Regions from separate parts of the Promicromonospora sp. NPDC050880 genome, predicted to be linked through region 2. Evidence: predicted binding sites of a transcription regulator. Region 2 holds the regulator's gene; each other region holds the start of a gene.

Region 1 (4,745 bases), on a different contig from region 2:
CCGAGGACCGTCAGCGATACCCGCTGTACGGCGCGGCGACCGCCAACGTCACGCCGTGTGCCTTCTGGTCGAACGAGCCGGTGGAGCCGCCCGTGCAGATCACCGACGAGGGTCCGCGCAACCTGCTGATCATGCAGAACCGTCGTGACCCGGCGACGCCGCACCTGGGCGCCGAGCTGGCCCGGGAGAAGTTCGGCGAGCGTGCCCGGCTCGTGAGCGTGGACGGCAGTGGTCACGGCGTCTACGTCATCGGCGGCAACGCGTGCGCCCTGAACGTCGGGACGGCCTACCTGGTCGACGGCGAGATGCCGCGCCGCGACCAGGCCTGCCGGGCGGACTGACCGGCTCGCCGCCGCTTTCGGGACCCGGCTCTCTTCGCTCCGGCATCGTCCGGAGCCGAGAAGTCGGGTCTCGAAGGACGGGGGTCTAGTGTGGCCGCCTCTCCAGTGCCTTGCGGACCTGCTGGACCAGGGCGAAGACGAGCAGCGCGGCGAACGCGACCGACGCGACCCGGTCGGGCAGCACCACCGACAGGCTGGCGCCGCCGAAGGAGAAGGCCGAGGCCACCAGGCCGATGAGCGCGGCGGTCTTCAGGTGCACCAGGCCGTTGCGTGCGTTGACCCAGGTGCCGGAGACGGCGGTGGGGATCATCGCGACCAGCGACGTGCCTTTGGCCAGGGCGGGCGCGAAGTCGAACAGCGCCGACAGGCCCGGCACGGCGAGCTGGCCGCCGCCGATGCCGAGCAGACCCGAGGCGACGCCCATGACGAGGCCGAGGCCCACCATCCCGGCGCCGTCGAGCAGGCTGGGCAGGCCCCCCGCGGTGTCCACCTCCGGGGGCTCGCCGAACCCGTCGAGCAGCGACCGCACGATCCCGGCGACCAGCACGCCGACGAACAGCCAGCGCAGCAGCGACTCCGGCACCCTGGCGAGCAGGCGCGCACCCACGACCGCGCCGATCACCGAGCCCACGACGAGCAGGCCCGCGGCGACCAGGTCGACGGCCTGGTGCGTCAGGTACGGGATGGACCCGACGACGGCGGCCGGCAGGATCGCGGCCAGCGAGTAGGCGCTGGCCCGGCGCTGCGTCAGGCCGCCCAGCGAGGTCAGGAGCGGCACCATGACGATGCCGCCGCCCAGGCCGAACAGTCCCGAGAAGGAGCCTCCGACGATCCCGACGAGGGCGGCGCGAGGGGGTGTCAGGGAGTCGTCAGTCTGCTCGGTCACCTCGTGATGATCTCAGGTGTGCGGCGATGGTCCGCGCACAGTCCACGGAGCTGGTGCCCGTGGTGTCGACCTCGAGGTCGTAGGCGACACCCTGGTGCACGACGTCGGCCTGCTTCGCGGCCATGCCCGCCACCCGGTCGCCGCGTGCCGCCTCGCGCTGCCCGGCGACGGCCGGGTCGCACCGCACGCCGACCCAGAGCGCCGGCACGTCGCCCAGCGCGTCGAGCCAGCGGCGCTGGGAGGCGGCGCCCCCGAGGAAGACGTCGTCGACCACGACGTGCGCTCCTGCGCGCGCCATGGCGACCAGTCCGGTGATCCAGGCGTCCTGGAGCGCCATGAACTCGTGCCCGACGTCGACGCCACCGTCGTCCGCGAAGCCGATCCCGTCGCCGCCGGTCGTGAGCCGTGCGGGCATCGCGTCGACGAGGGTGTCGATGCTGAGCGACAGCCAGGCGTCGGGGAGCACGGCCTGGAGGCTCCGTGCGATCGCGGACTTGCCGGAGCTGGAGCCGCCGTTGAGCACGATGACCTGGGTGTTCATGGGATCACGCTACGAGTGTCGGCGGTACGCGCTAGAGTGAAATTCCAAGTTGAGTGGAATAGACTCAACTTTGATCAGGTTCCCCTGGACAGACCCCTGCCCACGTCATCAGCCCCGGGAGGCTTCATGGACACCAAGTTCACGACCATGTCGCAGCAGGCGATCGGCGACGCGATCCAGTCGGCGTCCGCCGCCGGCAACCCGCAGCTCGAGCCGGTCCACCTGCTCGCCTCGCTGCTCCAGCAGGAGAACGGCGTGGCCGTCGGGCTGCTCGACGCGGTCGGGGCGAACGCGCAGGCCATCGGACAGCAGGTGCGCGCGGCGCTCGTCGCCCTGCCCCAGGCCAGCGGCGCGAGCACCGCCCAGCCCAGCGCGAGCCGCGCCCTGGCGACGGTGCTCGACCTGGCGGGCAAGGAGGCCCAGGGGCTGGGTGACGAGTACGTCTCGACCGAGCACCTGCTCATCGCGCTGGCGGCCGGCCAGTCGTCCGCGGCCCGCATCCTGTCCGACGCCGGGGCCACCGCCGACGCCCTGCGCGCGGCGCTGCCCGCCGTCCGCGGGTCCGGGCGGGTCACCAGCCCCAACCCGGAGGGCACGTACAAGGCGCTGGAGCAGTACGGAACGGACCTGACCCAGCAGGCCCGGGACGGCAAGCTGGACCCGGTGATCGGCCGCGACTCGGAGATCCGCCGCGTGATCCAGGTGCTCAGCCGCCGCACCAAGAACAACCCGGTGCTCATCGGCGAGCCCGGCGTCGGCAAGACCGCCGTCGTCGAGGGCCTGGCCCAGCGCATCGTCGCCGGTGACGTGCCCGAGTCCCTCAAGGGCAAGCGTCTGGTCGCGCTGGACCTGGCGAGCATGGTCGCGGGTGCCAAGTACCGGGGTGAGTTCGAGGAGCGGCTGAAGGCGGTCCTGGAGGAGATCACGGCGTCGGACGGCGAGGTGGTCACCTTCATCGACGAGCTGCACACGGTGGTCGGCGCGGGAGCCGGCGGCGAGGGTGCCATGGACGCCGGCAACATGCTCAAGCCGATGCTGGCGCGCGGCGAGCTGCGTCTCGTGGGTGCCACGACCCTCGACGAGTACCGCGAGCACATCGAGAAGGACCCGGCCCTGGAGCGGCGCTTCCAGCAGGTCTTCGTCGGCGAGCCGTCGGTCGAGGACACGGTGGCGATCCTGCGCGGGCTCAAGGAGCGCTACGAGGCGCACCACAAGGTGACGATCGCCGACTCGGCGCTCGTGGCCGCGGCCACGCTCTCCGACCGGTACATCTCCGGACGGCAGCTTCCGGACAAGGCGATCGACCTGGTCGACGAGGCGGCGTCGCGCCTGCGCATGGAGCTCGACTCGTCCCCGGTGGAGATCGACGAGCTGCAGCGTGCCGTCACGCGGCTCGAGATGGAGGAGGTGGTCCTGTCCGAGTCGGAGGACGCGGCGTCGAAGGACCGGCTGGAGCGCCTCCGCGCCGACCTGGCTGACCGCCGGGAGGCCCTGGCCGCGCTCACCGCGCGCTGGGAGTCCGAGAAGGCGGGCCACAACCGCGTCGGTGACCTGCGCGCGCGCCTCGACGAGCTGCGGACCGACGCCGAGCGCAAGCTCCGCGAGGGCGACCTCGAGGGTGCCGCCCGGATCCGGTACGGCGAGATCCCGGGGGTCGAGAAGCAGCTCGCCGCGGCCGAGCAGGAGGAGTCCGAGGTCGAGAGCCTGCCGTCCCCGGACCAGCCGATGATCGCGGACAAGGTCGGTGCCGACGAGATCGCGGAGGTCGTCGCGGCGTGGACCGGCATCCCCGCCGGGCGCCTGCTCCAGGGCGAGTCCGAGAAGCTCCTGCACATGGAGGAGGTGCTCGGGCAGCGCCTCATCGGTCAGAAGGCCGCGGTGTCCGCGGTGTCCGACGCCGTGCGACGTACCCGGGCGGGCGTCGCCGACCCCGACCGGCCCACGGGGTCCTTCCTGTTCCTCGGCCCCACGGGCGTGGGCAAGACGGAGCTCGCCAAGGCGCTGGCCGACTTCCTGTTCGACGACGAGCGCGCCATGGTGCGCATCGACATGTCCGAGTACGGGGAGAAGCATTCCGTGGCCCGCCTCGTCGGTGCCCCTCCGGGGTACGTCGGGTACGAGGAGGGCGGTCAGCTCACCGAGGCCGTGCGGCGGCGGCCCTACACGGTGGTGCTGCTGGACGAGGTGGAGAAGGCGCACCCCGAGGTCTTCGACATCCTGCTCCAGGTGCTCGACGACGGGCGCCTGACGGACGGCCAGGGCCGCACCGTGGACTTCCGCAACACCATCCTGGTGCTGACCTCCAACCTCGGTTCGCAGTTCCTCGTGGAACCGATGCTGTCGGACGAGGAGCGGCGCGAGTCCGTCATGACGGCCGTGCGCGCGGCGTTCAAGCCGGAGTTCCTCAACCGGCTGGACGACGTCGTGGTCTTCGACGCCCTGACGCTCGACGAGCTGGGCAGCATCGTGGACCTGCAGGTGGACGCGTTCGCCACGCGGCTCGGTGACCGGCGCATCACGTTGGACGTGACACCGGCCGCCCGCGAGTGGCTCGCCCTGGAGGGCTTCGACCCCGCCTACGGTGCCCGGCCGCTGCGCCGCCTGGTGCAGCGCGAGATCGGCGACCGCCTCGCCCGGCTGCTGCTCTCCGGCGAGGTGTCCGACGGGGACGCGGTGGTCGTGGACCGCGGGGAGGGCGAGGGGCTGACCCTCGGCAGGCAGCCCCAGACCGTCTGACCCGAGGGCCCGGAACCGCGACCCGTGTGACGGTGTTGTGAAGGTGTAGGCCTGGCCGACCAGTACCGGTTCACCCGCGCGTCCCTCAGAGTGCGGGTGAATCGGTGCGTGGCGCGTCACGTACCGGGGTCCCGCACGTCAGGGGCCGCGGGGGGCGAGCCAACGGGGGCCACGGGGAGAGGCGGACGGTCAGGGAGGGCCTGATGCTGCGGTTCCACTTCACGTCGGACGATCTTGCCCG
Region 2 (4,745 bases):
TGATGACCAAGCTCATCGAGCGCAACACGGCCATCCCGACCAAGCGCAGCGAGGTCTTCTCCACGGCCGACGACAACCAGCCGTCCGTGGCCATCCAGGTCTTCCAGGGCGAGCGCGAGTTCACCCGGGACAACAAGCCGCTGGGCGTCTTCGAGCTCACCGGCATCGCCCCGGCCCCCCGCGGCGTGCCGCAGATCGAGGTCACGTTCGACATCGATGCGAACGGCATCGTGCACGTGTCCGCCAAGGACCGCGGCACGGGCATGGAGCAGTCGATGAAGATCACCGGCGGTTCGGCCCTGCCCAAGGACGACATCGACCGCATGGTCAAGGACGCCGAGGCGCACGCCGAGGAGGACAAGAAGCGGCGCGAGGAGGCGGACACCCGCAACCAGGCCGAGGCCTTCGCCTACTCCATGGAGAAGCAGATCGCGGACAACCGCGACAAGCTTCCGGCCGAGGTCGTCACCGAGGTCGAGGCGGACATCGCCGCGGTCAAGTCCGCGCTGGAGGGCGAGGACGCCGAGGCCGTGAAGACGTCGTACGAGAAGCTCGGCGCGTCCTCGCAGAAGATCGGCGAGGCGCTGTACTCGGCCGAGCAGCCCGCGGCGCAGGGCGCCCAGGGCGGCCCGCAGGCGGCGAACGCGCAGTCCGCCCCTGACGAGGACGTCGTCGACGCCGAGATCGTGGACGACGAGGACGAGCGCAAGTGACCGAGGAGAACCCGCAGGGGACCCCCGAGCCCGAGGGCTCGGGGGAGCACCCCTTCCAGTTCACGGACAAGCGCAAGGTCGACAGCTCCGGCGACGAGGCGCGCCCGGCCACGCCGGGCGAGCCCGCCGCGGCGGGCGCGGAGACCCCGGAGGAGTCCGCCCCGGCGGACCAGCCGGGCGAGGCCGCCGGCCAGGAGGGTGCGTCGGACGACCCGCTGGCGGGGCTCGACTTCGAGCCCTCCGGTGACGCCGGCGAGGCCGTAGAGGTGCTGAAGGCCAAGGCCGAGGCAGCCGAGCACCTGGACGCGCTGCAGCGCGAGCGGGCCAGCTTCACGAACTACCGCAACCGGGCGCTGCGCGACCAGGAGGCCGCGCGGGACCGGGGCGTGCAGGACGTGCTCAGCGCCCTGCTGCCGGTGCTCGACGACATCGAGCGTGCCAAGCAGCACGGCGAGCTGGACGGGCCCATGGCCGCGATCGCGGAGAAGATCGACCAGAGCCTGCAGAAGTTCGGCGTCGAGCGGTTCGGCAAGGTGGGCGAGGAGTTCGACCCCACCGTGCACGAGGCGCTCATGCACTCGACCGACGCCGACGCGTCGGCCACCACGGTGAACCTCGTGGTCGAGCCCGGGTACCGGATCGGCGAGAAGGTGGTCCGGGCGGCGCGCGTGGGTGTCGTCGGACCGGAGTAGGTCTCGTCTCCCGGAGCCGGGCACGCCCTGACGGCGTGCCCGGCTCCGGGAGCACAGTGCGGAAGGAGGTGCCATGACCGGTCAGGACTGGATGGAGAAGGACTTCTACGCCGTGCTGGGCGTGTCCAAGGACGCCGACGACGCGGCCGTCAAGAAGGCCTACCGCAAGCTCGCGCGCCAGTACCACCCCGACCAGAACCAGGGGAACGCCGCAGCCGAGTCCAAGTTCAAGGAGATCGGCGAGGCCTACGCGGTCCTGTCGGACCCGGAACAGCGCCGGCAGTACGACGCCGTGCGCGCCATGGCCGGCGGTGCGCGGTTCTCCGCAGGCCCCGGCGGCGCCGGGGCGGGCGGCTTCGAGGACATCATGGGCGCGATGTTCGGCGGCGGCCAGGGCCGGGGCGGCCCGCGGGTGCGCTACTCCCAGGGCGGGGCGGGCACCGCGGGCTTCGAGGACATCCTCGGCTCGATGTTCGGCGGCAGGTCCGGCTACGCGTCCACGGGGCCGGCCGGGTTCACCGCGCCGAGCCCGGGGGCCGACATCGCGGCACAGGTCACGCTGCCGTTCCGGGCGGCCGTGGAGGGCACGACCGCGGACCTCGAGGTGGGCGGCCGCACCATCCACGCCCGGATCCCCGCGGGGATCAACGACGGCAAGAAGATCCGTCTGCGGGGCAAGGGGCAGCCCGGGACCAACGGGGGCCCGGCCGGAGACCTGGTGGTCACCGTGCACGTGGCGCCCCACCCGGTCTGGACGCTGGACGGGCACAACCTGCGGATGACGGTGCCGGTCACGTTCGCAGAAGCGGCGCTCGGCACCACGCTGGACGTGCCGACCCTCGACGGGTCGACCGTGCGGCTCAAGGTGCCCGCGGGAACGCCGTCGGGCCGCGTGCTCCGGATCAAGGGGCGCGGGGTGCGCAGCGCGAGCGCGACGGGCGACCTGCTCGTGGGCGTGCAGGTGGCCGTGCCGCAGAAGCTCAGCAAGAAGGCCAGGGAGGCGCTGGAGTCCTTCGCTGCCGAGAGCGACGGCGAGGACGTGCGCGCGGGGCTCGCCCAGCGCGCGGCGGAATGACACCCGGCGCGGTGGGGCAGGTGCCCCGCCGCGCCGGTCTCGGCTAATCTGCCGGGACGCCGGACCAGCGGTGACGAGACAGGGAGGGCACATGATCGACGACGACGCACCGGTGCTCACCGTCTCCAAGGCCGCGGAGCTCGCGGGGATGCACCCGCAGACTCTGCGGCAGTACGACCGGCTCGGTCTCGTGGTGCCGCGGCGCACGCGCGGGCGCGGCCGCCGGTACTCGCGCCGCGACGTGTCGCGCCTGCTCCAGGTGCAGCGGCTCGCGCAGGTCGAGGGCATCAACCTGGCCGGCATCAAGCGCATCCTCGACCTGGAGGCGCACGTCTCGGTCCTGGAGGAACGTCTCAGCGACCTGCTCATGCGCGTCCAGGAGGAGGGCCGGGTGTTCGCCGCCGGACCGTCCGCCGGTGACGTCGTCGTCGTGCAGCGCGGCCAGCGGGTCCGCAGCACGGCGATGCGGGTCGACCTCGAGCACCGCGGGGTCGGCGGCGGCGCCGTCGTGCTCTGGCGGCCGACGCACCGCCGCGAGGAATGACGCACGATTTCAGCAATGCCATTCTTTCCTTAATGGAAAGGCGTACCGGCAGATAGGTAAGGCATTCCTTGCTCTCCGCCTCCTGCATTTCTGGAATACGATCGAGGTATTCCGGAGGTCAAGCACGGCAGGCGAGGAGAGAACAGATGAGCACGCTGATGGAGATGCCCGAGGTCGTCGAGTGCTCGATCGACGGCTGCGGCTACAACCACGACCACGGCTGCCACGCGGGCGCCGTCACGATCGGCGGTCACACGGGGGACGCCTCGTGCGCCACGTTCATCCCGCTGAGCACGAAGGGTGGCCTGGAGAAGGTCATCGCCCACGTCGGGGCCTGCCAGCGTGGTGAGTGCCTGCACAACGACAACCTGGAGTGCGGCGCGCCGTCGATCCGGGTGGGCGCCGGTCCCGAGGACCCGGGCCACGCCGACTGCCTGACCTTCCAGGAGCGCTGAGCCCGCACGAGCGACAGGGCGCCCGCTCTCCGTCGAGCGGGCGCCCTGCGCTGGTTCGTGGGACGCCGGGGCGCCGCGGGCTCAGCGAGCCAGGTGGTCCAGCAGGAGCAGTGCGTCGTCGTGCGTCCCGGGCAGGCGCTCCACCCAGACCCGGGTGGGCCGCCGCACCTCGGTGGTGAGACCGAGCACCTCGGCGTTGCGCTCCACGACGCGGCGGAGCGACTGGCCCAGCTCGGCGGTCGACGGGCCGCGCTCGCAGAGCACCACGAAGGTGCCGTCCCCGATCGCGGCCATGGGGTGGCCCTCGCCGAAGACCTGGTGCAGCGTGCGGCCGATGGCCGCGGAGCGTGCCAGCCGCTGCCAGGTGTCGAGGTTGTCCAGGCCCACGTCGAGCACGAGCAGGCAGTGCGTGCTCCCGGCCGTGGTGCCCGAGCGCTGGGCCGTGCCGTACGTCTCGCGCAGCCGCTCGCCCAGGTACTCGCCGGTCGGCAGCCCTGTCGACGGGTCGCGCGTGGCGATCTGGTAGGGGACCCGCTCGCGTTCACCGACCCAGCCGATCGCCGCGGCGCGCAGCGCGCCCACGTCCGTCGGCCGGCCGAACGCGGCGTAGAGGCACGCCACGTCGTCCAACGCCTCGGTGATCCCGGCACCGACAGCCGCCCGGGCCGCGCCCAGCCGCTCGGCGGGCGCGATCACGCCCCGGCCCTCGGCCAGGGCCTCGGCCAGCGCCTCTGCGGCGGGGTGGTCCCAGTCGTTCGGCCGGATCCAGACCGAGGCGAGGCTCGTGGCGCGCCACCGCTCGCGCAGGTCGTGAATTCGCACCCGCGCCTCCTGCTGTGACTCGCTCATGATGAAGGGACCCTCACGGGGATACATCATGACGCACCTTCGGGGTCGGAGTAGCACACTTCACCCGGAGGCTGTGGGCGATTTGTATTTTTCAGCCCCTGGGATTCGCGGTGTGGCTCTATAGTCTTGGGCAGGACACGGCCGAGAGTCTGGGTGGACGTGAAGCAAGTCGAGAGCAGTACCGGGGAGACCCCGAGCGACGCGGAACTGATCCTGCAGGTCAGGTCGGGTAACCGCGAAGCTTTTGGCGTGCTCTACGAGCGTCACGCGGCCGCCGCACGAGCGCTCGCCCGCCAGTACGTCTCGCCGTCCGACGCCGAGGACGTCGTCGCCGACGCCTTCAGCAAGCTCTTCGAGATGCTCCGCCGTGGTGCCGGACCCGACACCGGGTTCCGCCCCTACCTCTACACCGTGGTG
Region 3 (4,745 bases), on a different contig from region 2:
GCACCGCGCCGCCGACCACTCCCGAGGCCGTCACTATCCGGTCGCCCACTGCTGCCTTCATGGGTCCTCCTCGCGTCGTTGCGGTCCTCCCATCATCGCTCCGTTCGGGCCGGTGCGTCAGGTGGTCGTTTGATGCGGCTGTCACGCGGGCGACTCCCGGCCGTGACGAAGAAGTGGGACGCTGACGGAGAGGTGCCCGGCGGGTTCCGACAGCGGGCCGGAACGGGCTCGGCGTGCCGGGCGGACGAACGGGAGTGCCGAGCGGGCGTACACGAGCGCCGAATGTGCCGAGCGGGCGTACACGAGTGCCGGGCTCGTGATCGGAAGGAGGTGCGCCGCATGCTGGATCTGCTGCCGCAGCTGCTGGACTGGTGGCGCACCGGCGAGCGCGCCGCCGTCGCCACGGTGGTGCGCACGTTCCGGTCGGCGCCACGTGAACCAGGCGCCGCGATGGCCGTCGGACCGGGCGGCGAGGTGATCGGCTCCGTGTCCGGCGGATGCGTCGAGGGCGCGGTGTACGACGTGTGCCTGGAGGTCGCCGAGACCGGCCGCCCCGCACTGGTCCGCTACGGCGTGTCCGACGAGGCGGCTTTCGACGTCGGTCTGACCTGCGGCGGGACCATCGAGCTCTTCGTCGCGCCGCTCTCCCGTGCCGCCTGGCCGGACTTCGATACGTTCGCGCGGCGGGCGATCGGACGCACGACGCCGGGTAGCGGCGCCACGAGGAGCACCCACGCCGACGCGGCAGCCGGCGGCGGCGTCTGCCTGGCCACGGTCGTGGCCGCACCGGGCGGTACGACGGTGGGTCGGCACCTGATCGTCCTCGAGGCCGCACCAGCCGAACCCGGCACCAGCACCAGCCCCGGTCCGGGGTTCCCGCCCGGACCCGCGCCTGCGCCCGGGCTGGGCGGCGCAGGGCTCGACGCCGCAAGGCTCGGCGACACAGAGCTAGACGCCGCAAGGCTCGACAACGCAGGGCTCGACGCCGCAGAACTCAGCAACGCGGGGCTAGGCAACGCAGGGCTGGGCAACGCGGACCTCGACGCCGCCGTCACCGCGGACGCCGTCGGGCAGATCACCGCGGGACTCTCCACGCTCCGGGAGTACGGGCCGCACGGCGAGCGCACGGGTACCGGAACGCAAGTCTTCCTCCAGGTGTTCGCACCCCGCCCGCGCCTGCTCGTGTTCGGTGCCATCGACTTCGCCGCCGCGATGACCCGCGCCGGACGGCTGCTGGGCTACCACGTCACCGTCTGTGACGCGCGCCCCGTCTTCACCACGGCACAGCGTTTCCCGGAGGCGGACGAGCTGGTCGTGGACTGGCCGCACCGCTACCTCGCCGCCGAGATCGAGGCCGGACGGGTGTCCGGACGCGACGCCGTCTGCGTGCTCACCCACGACCCGAAGTTCGACGTGCCGCTGCTGCGCACCGCGCTCACCGGTCTGCCCGCCGGCACGTACGTGGGCGCGATGGGCTCCCGCCGTGCGCACGCGGAACGCCAGGCGCAGTTGATCGAGGACGGCGTACCGCCCGAGGCGCTGGCGAGACTTCGCAGCCCGATCGGCCTCGACCTGGGCGCCCGCACCCCGGACGAGACAGCGGTCTCCATCGCGGCCGAGATGATCGCGACCCGCTCGGGCGCCTCGGCCAGACCGCTGCGCGAGACCCACGGCCCGATCCACGGGTGACCTGTCGGTCCTGGCCCGACCTGCGCAGCGGACCTCGCAGCCCGCACGGCCACCACCGTCCTAGGCTGCAGCCATGCCAGAGCACGTACAGACCGTCGTCCCGCCCAGGCTCCGCCGTGGCGACACCCTCCGTGTGATCGCGCCCGCGCGGTCCCGGACCATGGTCATGGAGCACGACAACACCCGGTGGATCGACGAGCGGTTCGCCGCCATGGGGCTCACGCTCACGTTCGGTGAGCACGTGGACGAGGACGACCAGTTCCGCAGCAGCACCGTCGAGCACCGCGTCGCGGACCTGCACGCCGCGTTCGCCGACCCGTCCGTGGCGGGGATCCTGACCGTGATCGGCGGCTTCAACAGCAACGAGCTGCTGCCGTACCTGGACTTCGACCTGATCGCGGCGAACCCGAAGGTCTTCTGCGGCTACTCGGACATCACCGCGCTGCAGAACGCGATCCTCGCGCGCACCGGTCTGGTCACGTACTCCGGACCGCACTGGTCGAGCTGGGGCATGCGCGACCACTTCGAGCCCACCGGGGACTGGTTCCGCGCGGCCGTGACCGACGACGCCCCGATCGTCGTGGAGCCCTCGGCCGCCTGGACCGACGACCTGTGGTTCGCCGACCAGGACGCCCGCACGCCCGTACCGAACGAGGGCTGGTGGCCGCTGCGGCCGGGGCGGGCCGCGGGCCGGGTCGTCGGCGGCAACCTGAGCACGCTGGCGCTGCTGCACGGCACCCCGTACCTGCCCTCGCTGGACGGCGCGCTCCTGTTCCTGGAGGACGACTTCGAGTCCGACGCCGCCCACGTGGCCCGCCACCTCACGGCCCTGCTCCAGCAGCCGGGCGCGGACGGCGTCGCCGGCCTGGTGATCGGCCGGTTCCAGGCGAGCTCCGGCGTGACGCGCGAGGCGCTCGACGAGATCGTCGCGCGTCAGCCCGCCCTGCGCGGCAAGCCGGTCCTGGCGGGCGTGGACTTCGGGCACACCAGCCCGCTGCTCACCCTCCCGGTGGGCGGCACGGCGGAGGTCGCCGTCGGCCCGGACGAGGCAACGCTGACGATCACCCGCCACTGACCTCGTGATCCCAGGGCGGCGTCCGCCGTCGGCGAACCCGGAAATTGAGTCGGGTCGACTCAGGTTGTACCGGTCATCAGACCCCGCCCGAGGAGGACATCATGACCACCGTTCTGACCCGTTCCCCGTTCGCCCACACCTGGCTCCGCGACCCGTGGAGCCAGCCGCTGGCCGCCGAGGGCCCCGTGCCCGCGGCCGACGTCTACCGTGAGGGCGAGGACCTCGTCGCCCGCCTCGACCTGCCGGGCGTGAACCCGGCCGACGACATCACCGTCGAGGTCGAGGGCCGCAAGCTCGTCGTGCGTGGCGAGCGCAAGGACCAGCGCTCGGAGGAGTCCGAGGGCCGCCGCATCTCGGAGGTCCGCTTCGGCTCCTTCCGCCGCACCGTCACGCTGCCGAAGGCCGTGGACGGCGACGCCGTCCGCGCGTCCTACGACGCGGGCGTGCTGACGGTCACCGTGCCGGGCGTCTTCGCCGGCACGACGCCGCAGCGCATCGAGGTCACCACCGCCGCCTGATCCCAGGCGCTCCACCGACGGCGCCCGACCGCTCCCCGCGGCCGGGCGCCGTCGTCGTGTACGGGGCCTTTTCACCCCTTCCGGCGCGGCACGCCGTGGACGCCGTCGGGGAAAACCCGTATGTGCCGGTCAGATCGTTGTCTGCCGCGAAACGGCGCCAAATACTTCTCCTGAGCACCGCACCCGTCGCGCCCCAGCGCAGCGGGAGGACATGTCCGCGAAGGAGCGTTCGATGCGTCGCACCAGACACCGCACCACCCGCACCGCACTGGTGGCCACGGCCGCCCTGTCGCTCGTCCTGTCGGCCTCGCTCGCGGCCTCGGCGGCCGCACCGCGCGCCGGCGACGCCGGGCCCACCGCGGACGACGCCGCCGCACCGGCCGCATCCGCCCAGGACCTGGCGGCGGCCCTGACCTGGTCGGACGAGTTCGACGGCGCTGCCGGCAGCGCGCCCAACGCCGCCAACTGGAACCACGAGACCGGAGCGGGCGGCTGGGGCAACAACGAGCTGCAGAACTACGTGAACTCGCGCCAGAACTCCGCGCTGGACGGCAACGGCAACCTCGTCATCACGGCACGGCAGGACGGCAACGGCGGGTACACCTCCGCGCGTCTGACCACCAAGGGCAAGGTCCAGCCGCAGTACGGTCGCCTGGAGGCGCGCATCAAGATCCCGCGCGGGCAGGGCATCTGGCCGGCGTTCTGGATGCTGGGGGCGCAGTTCCCGAGCACGCCGTGGCCGAACTCGGGCGAGATCGACATCATGGAGAACATCGGCCGCGAGCCGCACCTGGTGCACGGCACGCTGCACGGCCCCGGGTATTCCGGCGGCAACCCCATCACCGGGCAGTACATGCACCCGCAGGGCTGGTCGTTCGCCGACGACTTCCACACCTTCGCCGTCGACTGGAGCCCCAACTCCATCACCTGGCTCGTGGACGGCGTCGCCTACCAGACGTTCACCCCGGCCAACACCGGGAGCAACCCCTGGGTCTTCAACCAGCCGTTCTTCTTCATCCTGAACGTCGCCGTCGGCGGCAACTGGCCCGGATACCCGGACGGCACCACCCAGTTCCCGCAGCAGATGGTGGTCGACTACGTGCGCGTCTACGACTCCACCGGCGGCGGGGGCAGCCGCACCGGCACCGTCACGGCGTCCAACGGCATCTGCCTCGACGTGGCCGGCGCCAACACCGCCAACGGCACGCCGATCCAGCTCGCCTGGTGCAACGGCAACGCCGCCCAGCAGTGGACGGTCGGCACCGACGGCACCGTCCGCGCGCTGGGCAAGTGCCTGGACGTCTCGGGCGGCGGCACCGCGGCCGGCACCCCGGTCCAGCTCTGGGACTGCAACGGCACCGGGGCGCAGCAGTGGACCGCCGTGAGCGGCACCCAGGCACTGCGCAACCCGCAGTCCGGGCGCTGCCTCCAGCCCGTGGGCCGGGTGCAGAACGACGGCACCC

The links. Region 2 encodes HspR, which represses chaperone genes until heat shock. Its sites were predicted from a motif close to AAGTTGAGTCNNNNNGACTCAACTT; they were not measured.
Region 1: the regulator HspR is predicted to act here: its motif matches at 1,815-1,839, upstream of clpB (ATP-dependent chaperone ClpB).
Region 3: the regulator HspR is predicted to act here: its motif matches at 2,806-2,830, upstream of ACIBBF_RS14065 (Hsp20/alpha crystallin family protein).

The regions. Positions count from the first base shown of each region.
Region 1 covers NZ_JBITFV010000013.1:53,949-58,693, forward strand. The annotation lists gene ACIBBF_RS19165 (alpha/beta hydrolase) at 1-341, shown strand, start outside; gene ACIBBF_RS19170 (sulfite exporter TauE/SafE family protein) at 427-1,227, opposite strand; gene cpt (chloramphenicol phosphotransferase CPT) at 1,211-1,768, opposite strand; gene clpB (ATP-dependent chaperone ClpB) at 1,895-4,504, shown strand; gene ACIBBF_RS19185 (ArsR/SmtB family transcription factor) at 4,708-4,745, shown strand, end outside.
Region 2 covers NZ_JBITFV010000005.1:47,279-52,023, forward strand. The annotation lists gene dnaK (molecular chaperone DnaK) at 1-713, shown strand, start outside; gene grpE (nucleotide exchange factor GrpE) at 710-1,405, shown strand; gene ACIBBF_RS10880 (DnaJ C-terminal domain-containing protein) at 1,479-2,480, shown strand; gene ACIBBF_RS10885 (heat shock protein transcriptional repressor HspR) at 2,572-3,024, shown strand; gene ACIBBF_RS10890 (DUF1540 domain-containing protein) at 3,171-3,479, shown strand; gene ACIBBF_RS10895 (hypothetical protein) at 3,561-4,328, opposite strand; gene ACIBBF_RS10900 (sigma-70 family RNA polymerase sigma factor) at 4,578-4,745, shown strand, end outside.
Region 3 covers NZ_JBITFV010000007.1:103,196-107,940, forward strand. The annotation lists gene ACIBBF_RS14050 (dsRBD fold-containing protein) at 1-61, opposite strand, end outside; gene ACIBBF_RS14055 (XdhC family protein) at 340-1,689, shown strand; gene ACIBBF_RS14060 (LD-carboxypeptidase) at 1,763-2,764, shown strand; gene ACIBBF_RS14065 (Hsp20/alpha crystallin family protein) at 2,866-3,282, shown strand; gene ACIBBF_RS14070 (family 16 glycosylhydrolase) at 3,515-4,745, shown strand, end outside.